Regions from separate parts of the Vibrio artabrorum genome, predicted to be linked through region 1. Evidence: predicted binding sites of a transcription regulator. Region 1 holds the regulator's gene; the other holds the start of a gene.
The links. Region 1 encodes PurR, which represses purine synthesis genes. Its sites were predicted from a motif close to TNANGNAAACGTTTNCNTNA; they were not measured.
Positions count from the first base shown of each region.

Region 1 (7,397 bases):
CTCTCTGCTTCACTCACGGTGTAACCTTCATTCTGGAAATATCCAACCAGTTTACTGCGGGTTACCACATCATCTTCAACGACCAATACGTGATAGCTCATCTACACCACTTTTCTTATTTAATAGTTTCATTGACTATTCTATTCATAACTAGTAACAATTCTAGTCGTACAGAAGATAAAAGCCAGAAAGATGATTTTTTTTTGATACAAGACAATCTTAAACCTTGCTATTTATCGCTCATCGCAATTCAATATAGGCATTATTGCTAGCGAGTGACGTTGTACTCTACAAATATCACGGTTAGTTAGCCTTCGTAGCCAAGCAATACGAAAGACGATATTAGGATTAATCAAATGAAAGATACGAAAGCGTTCAACGAACAAAGAGCAGAAATATATTGGTGGCTATCAAGCTTATTCGCTAAAGAACTCACTCAAGAAGAGCTTGATCACTATCATTCTGTCGAAATTCGTTCCTTTCTGACTGGTTTAGGGGAAAATGAAACACTTAAGCCAGCAATCGACAGCTTGGTAGACGCGCTCAACCGTTTACAAACTCGTGAAGATGCACAGTTAGAGCTAGCAGCTGACTTCTGTGATCTATTTTTAAAAACGGATAAGCATGGCGCCCTTCCTTACGCTTCAATGTATATCGGTGAGACGGGGTTATTAAACGATAAACCTGCAAAAGATATGGAAGAGATCATGGCGAAACACAATTTAGTCGTGAATCAAGATCTCAAAGAACCAGCAGATCACATTGCCATCGAACTCGACTTTCTTGGCAACCTGATCATCCGCTCTAACGACACTGAGTGTGAGGATGAGCTAGAGAAATCGTTTGCTAGTCAGCAGCAATTTATCGAACAAACACTGCTGACTTGGTTACCAAAGTTCAATGCAAAATGTCACGACATCGATTCATTCGGTTTCTATGCATCGGTTTCATCCCTACTTGTTGCTTTCTGTAACCTAGACACTCTATATTTGGCGGGTGAATAAACGGGCAGTATGACTCGGTCAATAAATTCAGATAATGTGACAATTCACCCGGATTTCTGGGTGAATTTTGTTGCGAGTAATTTCTAGTCAGTTTAAAATTGTGACCGCAAACGATAAAATATGAAATGCTCACGAAATGCTATGCTTATAAAAATTCAGAGCATTTTAGTGTTAAGACAAGCCGCTCAATAGCGGTTTTTTGTTTTTTAGCACTTAGTACCCAAAGAGCCCTACAACTATAAGCTCTTAATTAGGTAGCTTAACGGCTACTTCATCCCATACTTGGGAAAGTAGCTTCTAATAGGATAAAACCATGGCCACTATAAAAGACGTCGCTCGCTTAGCCGGCGTATCGACAACGACCGTATCTCATGTAATCAACAAAACACGTTTTGTTGCAGAAGCAACTCAAGAGAAAGTCAATCAAGCCGTAGACGAATTAAACTACGCACCAAGTGCTGTCGCACGGAGTTTAAAGTGCAATACAACACGCACTATTGGTATGTTAGTAACGCAATCAACGAACCTGTTCTTCTCTGAAGTTATCGATGGTGTTGAGAGCTACTGCTATCGTCAAGGTTACACTTTGATATTGTGTAACACCGGCGGTATCTATGAGAAGCAACGAGACTACATTCGAATGCTTGCAGAGAAACGTGTCGATGGCATCTTGGTGATGTGTTCTGACTTAACAGAAGAGCTAAGAGAGATGTTGGACCGTCACGCTGATATCCCTAAAGTGGTGATGGACTGGGGGCCTGAAAGCTCTCAAGCCGATAAAATTATCGATAACTCTGAAGAAGGTGGCTACCTAGCGACAAAATACCTAATTGATCGCGGTCACACTGACATAGCTTGTTTAAGCGGCCACTTAGACAAAGCGGCCTGTATTGAACGCATCGCTGGTTACAAACGTGCGCTCAATGAAGCACAGATTTCTGCTGATGACAGCATGATCATTGAAGGTAACTTCGAATGTGATACTGCCGTTCTCGCGGCAGATAAAATCATCGAAATGAAAAAACGTCCAACAGCCGTATTCTGCTTTAACGATACAATGGCTCTTGGCTTAATGAGCCGACTACAAGAAAAAGGAATTCGTATTCCTGAAGATATCTCTGTCATCGGTTACGACAACATCGAACTGGCTGAGTACTTCTCTCCACCGTTGACTACGGTTCACCAACCGAAGCGTCGTGTTGGTAAAAATGCATTTGAAATTTTATTAGAACGCATTAAAGATAAAGACCATGAAAAACGTGTGTTCGAAATGCACCCTGAAATTGTTGAGCGAAGCACCGTTAAAACGTTAAATTAATGGTTATATTCTCATCTAATCGTGCGCTCCTTTGGGGGCGCCTTTTTATCAACACAAAAACCTAACTTAGATGCATATAAGAAAGAAGATTAATTGAAGCAGTATCACACTTTTGAATAGCAAGTGTGAGCTTCATTCAACAAAAACTTTATTCTATTTAATCAGTCACGCACAGGGCAAATCACTCGAAAGAGTGAGACGCAAAGCTTCCGGCCTAAACCACTCGTTGGTATGGTAGCGGGGCTACCGATGGCAAAATGCAGTAGTTGCTAATAATTTAGTAATTTACGGCTTATTGACAATTTAGTTGCAACATTTTGCTAATCTCTCGGACCTGCTTATTTGGTGGCGTAGTTCAAATACACCGAGATGAATAACATGGATAAACCGATACTAAAGGACTCAATGAAGTTGTTTGAGCCCTTAGGAAAAATAAAATCACGCTCAATGTTTGGTGGCTTCGGGCTTTTCGCTGATAACACCATGTTTGCCCTAGTGGTAAATGACCAATTGCATATACGAGCAGACAAAAGCACAACGAATCAATTCGAGCAGCAAGGATTTCAGCCTTACGTCTACAAAAAACGAGGGTTCCCTGTTGTTACCAAATATTTCGCTTTGCCCGAGAGCCTATGGCAAGATCAAAAGGAAATTTTGCAACTGGCCAGTGCTTCTTTAGGGTATGCTAAAAATGAAAAAGCTCAGCAATCCTCAGCTAAGCCAACTCGATTAAAAGATCTTCCTAACCTCAGACTCGCGACTGAGCGTATGTTAAAAAAGGCTGGGATAGAATCTGTAGAACATTTATATGAATCAGGCTCTGTAAACGCATTTAACGCCATCAAAGAATCACACGCCTCTTCTGTCAGTATCGAACTGCTTTGGGCGCTAGAAGGTGCTATCAATGGCACACACTGGTCTGTGATACCTCAACAGCGTCGCGAAGAGCTGAGCAATCGAGTTAATTAACATTATCACCCTATGACTAAGCCGCATTTTTGCGGCTTTTTTTATATGTGCTGAAAGTTAATTGACGTTTTGCCTGTCTATACTCAAGTGATGCATTAAAAATTATAGGAAATCGCAATGAGTAAAAAAGTCATATTGGGTCTGGCATTGATCGCCACTATCCTTTTGTTAGGTCTTAACTTTAGCCAATACCTAACACTTGAGAATGCCAAAGATCAACAAGCCGTTTTAAATGACTACATTGATAGCAATTTCATTGCCGCCGCCGCAACCTATTTTGTCGTATATATCATGATTACCGCTTTCTCGATTCCAGGGGCTGCTGTCGTGACGCTGTTAGGGGCTGCGTTGTTTGGATTCTGGAACAGTTTGCTATTGGTGTCTTTCGCGAGTGCCATTGGGGCGACTCTCGCTTTTCTCAGTAGCCGATACCTCTTACAAGACTGGATACAAAGCAAATTTGCTGACAAATTAGTCACGATAAACAAAGGCATTGAAAAAGACGGGTCATTCTACTTATTTTCGCTCCGTTTAATTCCTGTCTTCCCATTTTTTATTATTAACTTATTAATGGGCTTAACACCAATGTCGATCACGCGTTATTACCTGACGAGCCAAATTGGGATGTTACCAGGCACTGCTGTTTTCTTAAATGCTGGAACTCAACTGGCAGAAATCGACTCACTGTCGGGGATTGTTTCACCTTCGGTACTATTGTCGTTTATCTTGCTGGGTGTATTCCCAATAATTGCTAAATGGTTGATGAACAAGTTTCGTTCTGCCCCTGTCGCCGGATAAGGTCTATTTCCATGAAAATCTTTAGTGCATCGAATCCGACAGAAGCTCATATCATTTGTGGGTTACTAGAAAGCGAAAATATTGCGTGTGAAGTCCGAGGAGAAGGGTTATTTGGTTTAAAGGGAGAAATCCCTTTCACAGAAGATACAGACCCTTACGTTTGGCTATGTGAGCCAGAAATGACCGACAAAGCACGTTTAATTGTTAGTGAATACCAAAAGCAGCAAGATTCCATCATCTATGAAGAATGGCGTTGCAGAAAGTGTCATGAAATCAATGAGGCTCAATTCGGGTCTTGTTGGCAATGTGGTACCGCCTCTCCTGAATAGAAACTATTCATTACAGCTAAAATCCATCTGACAAAAAAGCGGGGCTCAAAAAATGGGAAGCTAATGTTCACCTCCCATTTTTTCGGCGTTCACGTTGAGCTTGTTGTCGCCGTTACTTTGAGGCATATGGCGAATGTAAATCGCTTTTTAAGATTTACTGCAGTTGCTTTTGAATAAAGGCAATCGAACGTTGGTTAAACTCTTCAGGGTTTTCCACGTTGCATACGTGTCCGCAATTCGCTATTTCGACCAACTCACTCGCCTCATGTGCTTCCACCATTTCTTTTACAGGCTTAATGAACATGTAATCGCGCTCTCCCATCAAATAAAGAGTTGGGATCGGTAATTCTCTATCTTTAAAGTACTTCATAAGAGGGTTCACATCAGCGGTTAGAATAAACCAGCGTTTAAACTCTTTTTGACACAATTTTTTGGCTTCGCGGATAAATAGATGACGCGACTCTTTCTGGTTTTTTTGTGGCATGACAACATAAGCAAAAAGGCGGTATAACCACATGTATGGAATGATGTGCTTGCTTAAGTTACCCAGCTTTATCAATACTTGAGAGCGAGTATTGAGCTTTGTCACCGCCCCACCGAGCACCATAGAACGCACCCGCCCTGCGGCTAACTCTGCAACATTACGAACAATAATGGTCCCCAACGACATGCCCACGAAATGCGCTGAACGGATTTTTAGATGATCAAGGACTTTAAGGATATCGAGTGTGACCGCTTTAAACGTATAGCGATTCGCTATCAGCTCTTTGAGTATATTGTCTGACTTGCCGTGCCCTCTCAGATCGATAAGAAGCAAGTTAAAATGCTGTTTATAAGCTTTAATTTGCTTAAACCAGATCGAGGAACTGCCGCCTGCACCATGCACAAATACCACCCATTCATCGCTCGTAGGGTGAGTAAATGTTTTATGAAATAATAAACTCTCAGACATACCTATCACTTTAATTAATAAAATGGAGCTCAGCCTCATCACAAGGCTATACTTAAGGATATCACGCAATCCTGAACTTTAAATGATAATAGTGTTAAAGTTCATGTCCGTCAGATAAATCGTTGCGCCACCTTTCCTTCCGGAGTGATATGAGTGTGCAAACTTTGTCTTTGTCCCCCCCCTGATTGAACGGACGAAAAAACAAAAAGGCCCTCTACTGCTAGAGCGCCTTTCATTATCACAAATCATTGCCGTTCATTGGCTAAATTAATAGACTAAGTCAATGCCTTAAAGAGCAGAATGATACATCGACAGATACTCTTTTGCCGCGCATTCCCAACAAAAATCTTGCTGCATCGCATAAAGCTGAACTCGCTTAATTTCAGAGGGGTTTTGTGCGTAAAGTAGTAATGAACGATGCAATACCGCGAGCAACGCTTGCGGTGTCGGCTCTTCAAAAGCAAAGCCCGTCGCGAGGCTAGGATCCTGATCATAATCATTCACACTGTCTTTTAAACCACCAACAGACCGCACAATAGGTAAAGTCCCATAAGCCATGCTGTAAATTTGATTTAAACCACAAGGTTCGAATTCAGAAGGCATCAAGAAGAAATCAGAGCCAGCTTCAACCAAATGTGCTAATTCGTTATTGTACGCTTCAACAAATGAGAACTTTTCTGAATGAAGTGCTGAGATCTCTTTCAACTGACTAGCCAAAACCGGATCACCAGTACCGACAATCACTATCTGAAGATCGTTTTTCAAGAACTGCTCAATAATGGGCAATAAGTAATGCACGCCTTTTTGATGGGTCAAACGACAAACCATACCGTACACCGCACAATTCAGGACCGGAAGACCAACACTCTGTTGTAATTTTTGTTTACAAGCTGATTTTCCGCGAACCATGCTGTGTTTGGTCGCTTTGTATTTGCGAGGAAGGAATGCATCAGTTTCCGGATTCCATGCCCCGTAATCACACCCATTCAAAATGCCGAACAGATCAGCTGATCTATGTTGGAATTCTGCAGCCATACCGTGGCTACCTAATTCCGTTTTCAACTCTTCTGCATAGGTAGGGCTGACAGCATTAATTTTATCAGCGCACAACACACCGGCTTTTAGCATAGTGACATGCGTATCACTCACCGCAGCTTCAGGGACGTTGTAACTGTGCATTTCAGGCAAGCACTGCAATTCGTCATAGGAGAATACCCCCTTGAAAACCGCATTATGAATTGAGATTACACTGCGTGTATTTTTAAAGAAATCGTTCTCTTGGTAACGAGACTTAAGTAAGAAAGGGACAAAGCCAGTATGCCAGTCATTCGCATGAACGATATCAGGCTGAAACCCTAGCTTCGGCAACATATCCAGACAAGCTGCGCTAAAAAACGAGAAACGCTCTCCATTGTCGATATAAGCTTGATTGTTCTCGGCATACATTTCAGGGCGATCGAAATATTGAGCACACTCAATGCCAAAAACTTGAACGCCTTCAACACTCAACGTCTTCACCTGATAAGCCGTATACGGCCAATGAGCGAGCTCAGTTGATAAAATGACTTCTGCCGAATCAATATTGGGAATATTTCGATAAGCAGGAATCGTCACTCGTACGTCCTGTTCGAGTGTTTGTAACGCTTTAGGCAGTGCCTTGGCTACATCAGCCAAGCCACCACTTTTAATCAATCCTTCAACTTCAGATGCTACAAAAAGTACCGATAAAGTCTTAGTAACCAATTCGAGCTCCTTTCTCAATAACGACCACACCGTCCTCGGAAACGTGGTAATGCTTTTTGTCTTCTCTCAAATTGACGCCAATCTGTGTGCCTGGGGCAATATCAGCATGTTTATCAACGATGACACGACGAAGCACACAACCCTCACCCACTTTAACATCACCCAATAAGATACTCTCGCTAATATCACACGCTGATGCAATATTACTGCGAAAACCGAGTACGCACTTCTCAATACGAGAGCCACGCACGTAGCTACCATTACATACGAGACTGTCGATGATT
Region 1 covers NZ_AP025458.1:1,869,954-1,877,350, forward strand. The annotation lists gene torR (two-component system response regulator TorR) at 1-101, opposite strand, end outside; gene torD (molecular chaperone TorD) at 357-1,004, shown strand; gene purR (HTH-type transcriptional repressor PurR) at 1,318-2,322, shown strand; cyclic di-GMP riboswitch class I at 2,488-2,573, shown strand; gene OCU36_RS08410 (TfoX/Sxy family DNA transformation protein) at 2,701-3,291, shown strand; partial or broken gene OCU36_RS08415 (TVP38/TMEM64 family protein) at 3,304-4,089, shown strand; gene OCU36_RS08420 (putative signal transducing protein) at 4,101-4,418, shown strand; gene OCU36_RS08425 (alpha/beta fold hydrolase) at 4,573-5,370, opposite strand; gene glgA (glycogen synthase GlgA) at 5,659-7,113, opposite strand; gene glgC (glucose-1-phosphate adenylyltransferase) at 7,103-7,397, opposite strand, start outside.

Region 2 (7,397 bases), 350 kb from region 1:
ACGCAGCGTTTCTTGAGCATGGCTTTCACCAAAACTCATTTGAGACAGGTACTGCGCACTGTTACGCATCGCCTTTTTAATCGTCTCATTCGAAGCGACATCGGTTTGGCCAGTCGCACGTATTAATACCTGCTCCATACCCGTCATTCTTGCCACTTGTTCTGGCTGTTTGTCTTCAGCGTTAATCACTACCTCAGCACCAAAAATATCGACTTTAGTCAATGCATAACTCGGAGAGGCTGATAGTGCCATTAACAACAATGCTATAAAGCGCATACTGATCCTAATATTCAAATCGTGTGCCTTGATGATAAGCAACTATGGATTGAGGGGCAAGGTTGTTAGAACTCACAGAGCTTAATAACCATAAATTACCCACTAACGATCATAAATCGTCCGCTTATTTAACGTGGACTTTTCTAATCATGATGGCGGTAAACATCATTAAGACAAATAAATTTGATCTACTTGGTGTGGCAATCGATTGCCAAATGATAGAATCTCGCGAATTTTACTTTTCATATCACGATCATTGTTAAGGACATAACATGAAAAATGCTTTGCAAGGTGCACAAATGCTGTTTGTTGCTTTTGGTGCGCTTGTATTAGTGCCACTGCTAACCGGGCTCGATCCCAACGTAGCACTCTTTGGCGCAGGTATCGGTACTCTTTTATTCCAACTTATTACACGCCGCTCTGTGCCAATCTTCTTAGCCTCTTCTTTTGCATTTATCGCCCCTATTATGTTTGGTATTCAAACTTGGGGTGTAGGTGCAACCATGGGCGGTTTAATGGCATCCGGTGTTGTGTATGTTTTGATGGGGGCATTGATCAAAGTTCGCGGTGTTGCTTTCATCCATAAATTACTTCCACCCGTGGTGGTTGGCCCTGTGATCATGGTGATCGGTTTAGGCCTTGCCCCTGTTGCAGTTAACATGGCATTGGGAAAAACAGGGGACGGTGCCGTTCAACTTATCGATGCTGACGCTGCACTGTGGATCTCTTCTATTTCACTGATAGTGACCATTATCATCAGTGTGTTCTCAAAAGGCTTCCTTAAACTGCTGCCTATCTTCGGTGGGATCGTCGCCGGTTACCTGACAAGCTTATTCTATGGCGTGGTCGACTTCACGCCAGTGGCTCAAGCGTCTTGGTTAGCTCTGCCCAACTTCACCGCACCAGAATTCAACATCAACGCGATTTTCTTCATGGTGTTTGTTGCAATCGCTCCAGCCGTTGAGCACGTTGGCGACATGCTTGCTATCTCTAACGTAACCGGTAAAGACTACCTTAAAAAACCGGGCCTACACCGCACAATTACTGGCGATGGTGTAGCAACCATTGCGGCTTCGATGCTGGGCGCTCCACCAAACACAACCTACAGTGAAGTAACCGGCGCGGTAATGCTGACTAAAGCATTCAATCCGGTGATCATGACGTGGGCAGCAGTGACGGCAATCGTTCTTGCGTTAGTCGGTAAGCTCGGAGCCCTGCTTCAAACAATTCCAGTTTCAGTGATGGGCGGCATCATGATTCTTCTGTTTGGTTCTATCGCAACGGTAGGCCTGAACACCCTAATTCAGAACAACGTTAACCTACACAAATCACGCAACCTGGTGATTGTGGGCATTACGTTAGTCTTCGGTATTGGCGGCATGGCATTTGGCATCGGCGACTTTAGCCTTCAAGGCGTAAGCTTATGTGGTATCGTGGCAATTCTACTTAACCTAGTCCTTCCAGAAGAATTAGGCGACAACACAGTAGTAGACAAAGCTCAAATCGATTAATGAGTCGGTAAGGCTAGATTCAAAAGAATCATAATCAAACAAGATCAAAAAAGGGAGAGCATCGAATGCTCTCCCTTTTATTGATAGCAGGTCCAGTTAAGTTTAAATCACTCTTTAAATTAACTTAAACCGAACCGAATTACTTAGTACCAAAGATCTTATCACCCGCATCGCCAAGACCAGGAACAATGTAGCCCTTGTCGTTTAGCTTCTCATCGATTGCAGCAGTGTACAACTCAACATCTGGGTGCGCTTTTTCTAGAGCAGCGATACCTTCAGGAGCAGCAACAAGCACAAGAATCTTAAAGTGCTTACAACCTTTCTCTTTCAACAGGTCGATCGTCGCGATCATAGAACCGCCTGTTGCAAGCATTGGGTCTACCACTAGAGCAATACGCTCATCGATGTTAGATGCAAGCTTATTGAAGTACGGTACCGGCTCCAGCGTTTCTTCGTCTCGGTAGATACCAACAACGCTGATACGTGCACTTGGGATGTGCTCAAGAACGCCATCCATCATGCCTAGACCAGCACGTAGGATTGGCACTACCGTTACTTTTTTACCTTTAATTTGGTCAACTTCTACAGGACCGTTCCAACCGTTAATCGTTACACGCTCAGTTTCAAAGTCTGATGTCGCTTCGTATGTTAGAAGGCTACCCACTTCTGTCGCTAGCTCACGAAAACGCTTAGTGCTAATGTCACCTTCACGCATCAGGCCAATTTTATGTTTTACTAGCGGGTGTTTCACTTCAACAACTTTCATTTCCAACTCCGGCAATATTTAAACAAACCTGTAGATTATACACGAACTGTGGGGGTATTTCAGAATCTTTATTCTAATAAAAAAAACCGCGCAAACGTTTGCTCTTGGTAATCAAGCCCTGTTAGAATAGCGCCGTTTTCACATCCAACTTAAGTTCGAGGACTATCCCGTGAGTGGTAATACTTCTTCTCTAAGCTACAAAGACGCTGGTGTTGATATCGACGCAGGTAATGCACTAGTTGACCGTATCAAAGGTGCTGTTAAACGCACTCGTCGCCCTGAAGTAATGGGCGGTATTGGTGGCTTTGGCGCCCTATGTGAACTTCCAACGAAATACAAAGAGCCGGTACTTGTTTCAGGTACTGATGGTGTTGGTACTAAACTTCGCCTTGCTTTGGATCTGAAAAAACACGACACCATTGGTATCGACCTAGTGGCAATGTGTGTGAACGACTTAATCGTTCAAGGTGGTGAGCCGCTATTCTTCCTAGACTACTACGCAACAGGTAAGCTAGATGTCGATACAGCAGCAGACGTTGTTTCTGGTATTGCTGAAGGCTGTGTTCAAGCTGGCTGTGCACTCATCGGTGGTGAAACGGCTGAAATGCCAGGCATGTACGAAGGCGACGACTACGATGTAGCTGGCTTCTGTGTGGGTGTTGTCGAAAAAGCGGACATCATTGACGGCACTAAAGTAGCAGCAGGCGACGCCCTTATCGCTGTTGGCTCAAGCGGTCCACACTCAAACGGTTACTCTTTAATTCGTAAAGTCCTAGAAGTTTCTGGTGCTGATAAGAGTGAAGAACTAGAAGGTCGCACTATCGGTGAGCACCTACTAGAACCCACTAAGATTTACATCAAATCGGCACTTAAAATGATTGCAGAGCATGACATTCATGCTATCTCGCACATCACCGGTGGTGGTTTCTGGGAAAATATCCCACGCGTACTTCCTGAAGGCACTAAAGCCGTCATTGATGGCAAGAGCTGGGAATGGCCTGCTATCTTTAAGTGGCTACAAGAGAAAGGTAACGTGGAGACATTTGAAATGTACCGCACTTTCAACTGTGGTGTAGGCCTAGTAGTTGCGCTACCGAAAGATCAAGCTGACGCAGCGGTTGAACTGCTGAAAGCTGAAGGCGAAAACGCTTGGGTTATCGGTGAAATTGCTAACGCTGAAGCTGGCGAAGAGCAAGTTGAAATCAAATAAGTGACGCGTTCGCTTACTGAGTTAATCAATGAGGACCTAATGGTCCTCATTTTGCTATTTAGCCCGCAGAAAACCTTAGTTTATGTAGGTACATTGTAAATTCCCCTGTAAACCAATTGCATGACCCACCCTATGAAGAACAGCCACTCTATGAATAACAGTCAACCTAAGAAAAACATCGTCGTTTTAGTCTCAGGAAACGGAAGTAACTTACAGGCTATTTTGAATGCCTGCGATAGCAATATGATTCGTGCGTCAGTCAAAGCTGTCTTCTCAAATAAAGCTGAGGCTTTTGGATTAGAGCGAGCAAAAACCGCCGCTGTTGACGCACATTCAGTCAATCCAAAAGACTTTGGTTCACGTGAAGAGTTCGATCATGAGTTGATGACTAAAATTGATGCTTATCAACCTGATTTAATCGTACTCGCGGGCTACATGCGCATTCTAAGTTCGGAATTTGTTCGCCATTACGCGGGTAAAATGATCAATATCCACCCTTCCCTGCTACCCAAATATCCAGGTTTAGATACCCACCAGCGCGCTATTGATGCACAAGATAAAGAGCACGGAACTAGCGTCCATTTTGTCACCGAAGAACTCGATGGTGGCCCTGTGATCTTACAAGCTAAGGTTCCGGTATTTGAAGGTGATGATGCTGATATGCTAGCAAGCCGAGTGCTTACCCAAGAGCACTGCATTTACCCTATGGTCTGCAAGTGGTTCGTAGAGGAGCGTTTATCCATGGTTAATGGGCAAGCTATCTTAGACGGTAAAGCATTAGGCAAGCACGGTTACGCAGAAGAATAATTCGTCTAGCTGTACTCACAAAGTCAATCACTGAAGAGCAAGCCCTCTAAAATCAGCAAACAAAAAGGCCGCTTACTGACTTATTGGTTCACTAAGCGGCCTCTCTTTTGTTCGGTTCAACAGTGATACTATTCGGAACGTTTAGCTCAATGGCTCAGTTGGTGCTTGGCTTGCAACCTTTTTAGGTGCATAAGCAACATCTTCCAATCCTTGGTGGTTACTGCCAATTAACTCACCAAAATGAAACAGTGCGTATTCACCCGGTTTCATTCTAAACCACGCTTCATTCGCTGTTAGAGGTTGAGTCGCCACCACGGTAACCACATCATTTGGCGTAGTCTCTTCTTGGAAATTAATCTCAACATCTTCATCAATCAGGCTCGCATTACCAAAAGGTGCACGTCTTGTTATCCAGTACAAATGGTTCGTACAGTACGTCATCACATACTCACCATCGCTCAATAGCATGTTGAAAACCCCTTTCTCTCGCAGTTTGTCACAACACTCAGCCACAAAGCGAAACATGCCTTCCTTATCTTGAGGAGGCTCTGGAAAACGCTCTTCTAACTGTTTCAACAACCAACAGAAAGAGAGCTCACTGTCTGTCTCACCAACCGGCCTAAAGCGGCCACTAATCAGCTCATCGTAATCCGTTAGTTGACCATTGTGCGCAAAGGTCCAATACCGCCCCCACAACTCACGGGTAAAAGGATGTGTATTTTCTAGATTAACACCACCACGGTTAGCTTGACGGATATGACTGACAACAGCTTGGCTTTTAATTGGGTAGTTTTGAACCAACTCAGCGATCTTAGATTCACAACTCGGGTTAGGATCTTTAAACGTACGAAAACCCTTTCCCTCATAGAAGGTAATCCCCCAACCATCGCGATGCGGGCCAGTATTGCCTCCACGCTGCATCAAGCCAGTAAAGCTAAAACAAATATCAGTTGGCACATTCGCGCTCATACCGAGCAATTCACACATGGTTTCATCTACTCCCTATCAAAACCAATGGAGCCAAAACTGAGCTCCAATATCTGTAAACTATAATTCCATCTCTTTTTCGACAAGCTGAATCACAATGTGAATGATCTTAATGTGAATCTCTTGAATACGGTCAGCGTAACCAAAATGCGGAACTCGGATTTCGATGTCAGCACAACCGGCCATTTTACCGCCATCTTTACCGGTTAGCGCAATGGTTTTCATGCCTTTAGCTTGAGCGGCTTCAATCGCTTTTAGAATATTGGCAGAGTTACCTGAAGTCGACAAACCGAACAACACGTCACCCTTACGACCTACCGCTTCAACATAACGAGAAAATACGTGATCGTAGCCAAAATCATTACTCACACAAGACAAATGACTAGGGTCAGAAATCGCAATGCCAGCATAACCAGGGCGATTCTCACGGTATCGACCCGTCAGCTCTTCTGCAAAATGCATCGCATCACAATGCGAACCACCATTACCACAAGAAAGCACTTTGCCTTCTTGCTTAAATGAGTCAGCAATCAGTTTTGCCGCCGCTTCAATTTGAGCGATGTTCTGGTCATCACTCAAGAATTTGTTAAGAACGTCAGCAGCTTCGTTCAATTCACTTTTGATTAGGTCTTGGTACATAAGGCTTATCTCTTATATTTTTTTACGCCACTTATAGTACGTAAATGAGAGCTGAGGGTTTCCCCCTCTATTACCTGAGTTTACCCACAAACATGAAATAGTGTCGATACTTAAGCCCAAAGATTGCCACCTTAATTAACCTCTCACTACCGAACCGTCCAAATATTCGCCACCAACCTCTCACAATTAGAACTTTAACTCTATTGAGATCACTTTTTATCCACCTTGGTGTTTTACAAATATTTAATATTCCGTTTACACTTGACTGGTTAGACCTCTTACCTAAACTTAATAACAATAAGTGATCTCTGAAAAGGAAATCGATCATGAACATATTGCTCCCCCTACTCGGCATGACAGCCATCTTAGGTGTTTGCCTTTACCATAGAGTTAGTCTGATACGGGCGTTAGTTGTATTAACTGGCACGATGGTGGCCTTAACACTGCTCGATGGCGTGGCGGTTACTGGTTGGCTCTGTTACCTACTCACGGTTGCGATTTTTGCAGTCCCTACCGTTCGTCAGACCTTAATCAGTCACAAAGCACTTTCTGTCTTTAAGAAAGTTCTGCCGGCGATGTCTCAAACCGAAAAAGAAGCGTTAGAAGCTGGCACCGTATGGTGGGAAGCAGAGCTGTTTAAAGGCAAGCCTGAGTGGAAGAAACTTCAGAACATCGCTGACCCAAAGCTCTCTAATGCTGAGCAAGCTTTTCTCGATGGTCCGGTGAATGAAGTGTGTAAAATGGTCAATGATTACCAAGTAACACACGAGCTTGCTGACTTACCACCAGAAGTATGGCAATACCTGAAAGACCATAAATTCTTCGCCATGATCATCAAGAAAAAATACGGTGGTTTAGAATTCTCGGCTTACGCTCAATCTTTAGTTTTACAGAAGCTAACGGGCGTTTCTAGTGTATTGTCATCAACCGTTGGTGTACCTAACTCGTTAGGCCCCGGTGAACTATTACAGCACTACGGTACAGAAGAACAAAGAAACCATTACCTACCCCGTTTAGCGGAAGGTAAAGAGATCCCTTGTTTCGCTTTAACTAGCCCAGAAGCCGGCTCTGATGCCGGATCTATCCCTGATTACGGCATAGTATGTAAAGGGCAATGGCAAGGAGAAGAAGTACTTGGTATGCGTTTAACATGGAATAAACGTTATATCACTCTTGCGCCTGTCGCGACTGTATTAGGCTT
Region 2 covers NZ_AP025458.1:2,223,692-2,231,088, forward strand. The annotation lists gene OCU36_RS09915 (DUF2066 domain-containing protein) at 1-276, opposite strand, end outside; gene OCU36_RS09920 (uracil-xanthine permease family protein) at 549-1,787, shown strand; gene upp (uracil phosphoribosyltransferase) at 1,927-2,553, opposite strand; gene purM (phosphoribosylformylglycinamidine cyclo-ligase) at 2,723-3,763, shown strand; gene purN (phosphoribosylglycinamide formyltransferase) at 3,884-4,570, shown strand; gene OCU36_RS09940 (class II glutamine amidotransferase) at 4,712-5,557, opposite strand; gene lpcA (D-sedoheptulose 7-phosphate isomerase) at 5,618-6,196, opposite strand; gene fadE (acyl-CoA dehydrogenase FadE) at 6,523-7,397, shown strand, end outside.
Region 2: purM (phosphoribosylformylglycinamidine cyclo-ligase) is a predicted target of PurR. The motif match lies at 2,640-2,659, and genes of this name have one in related genera.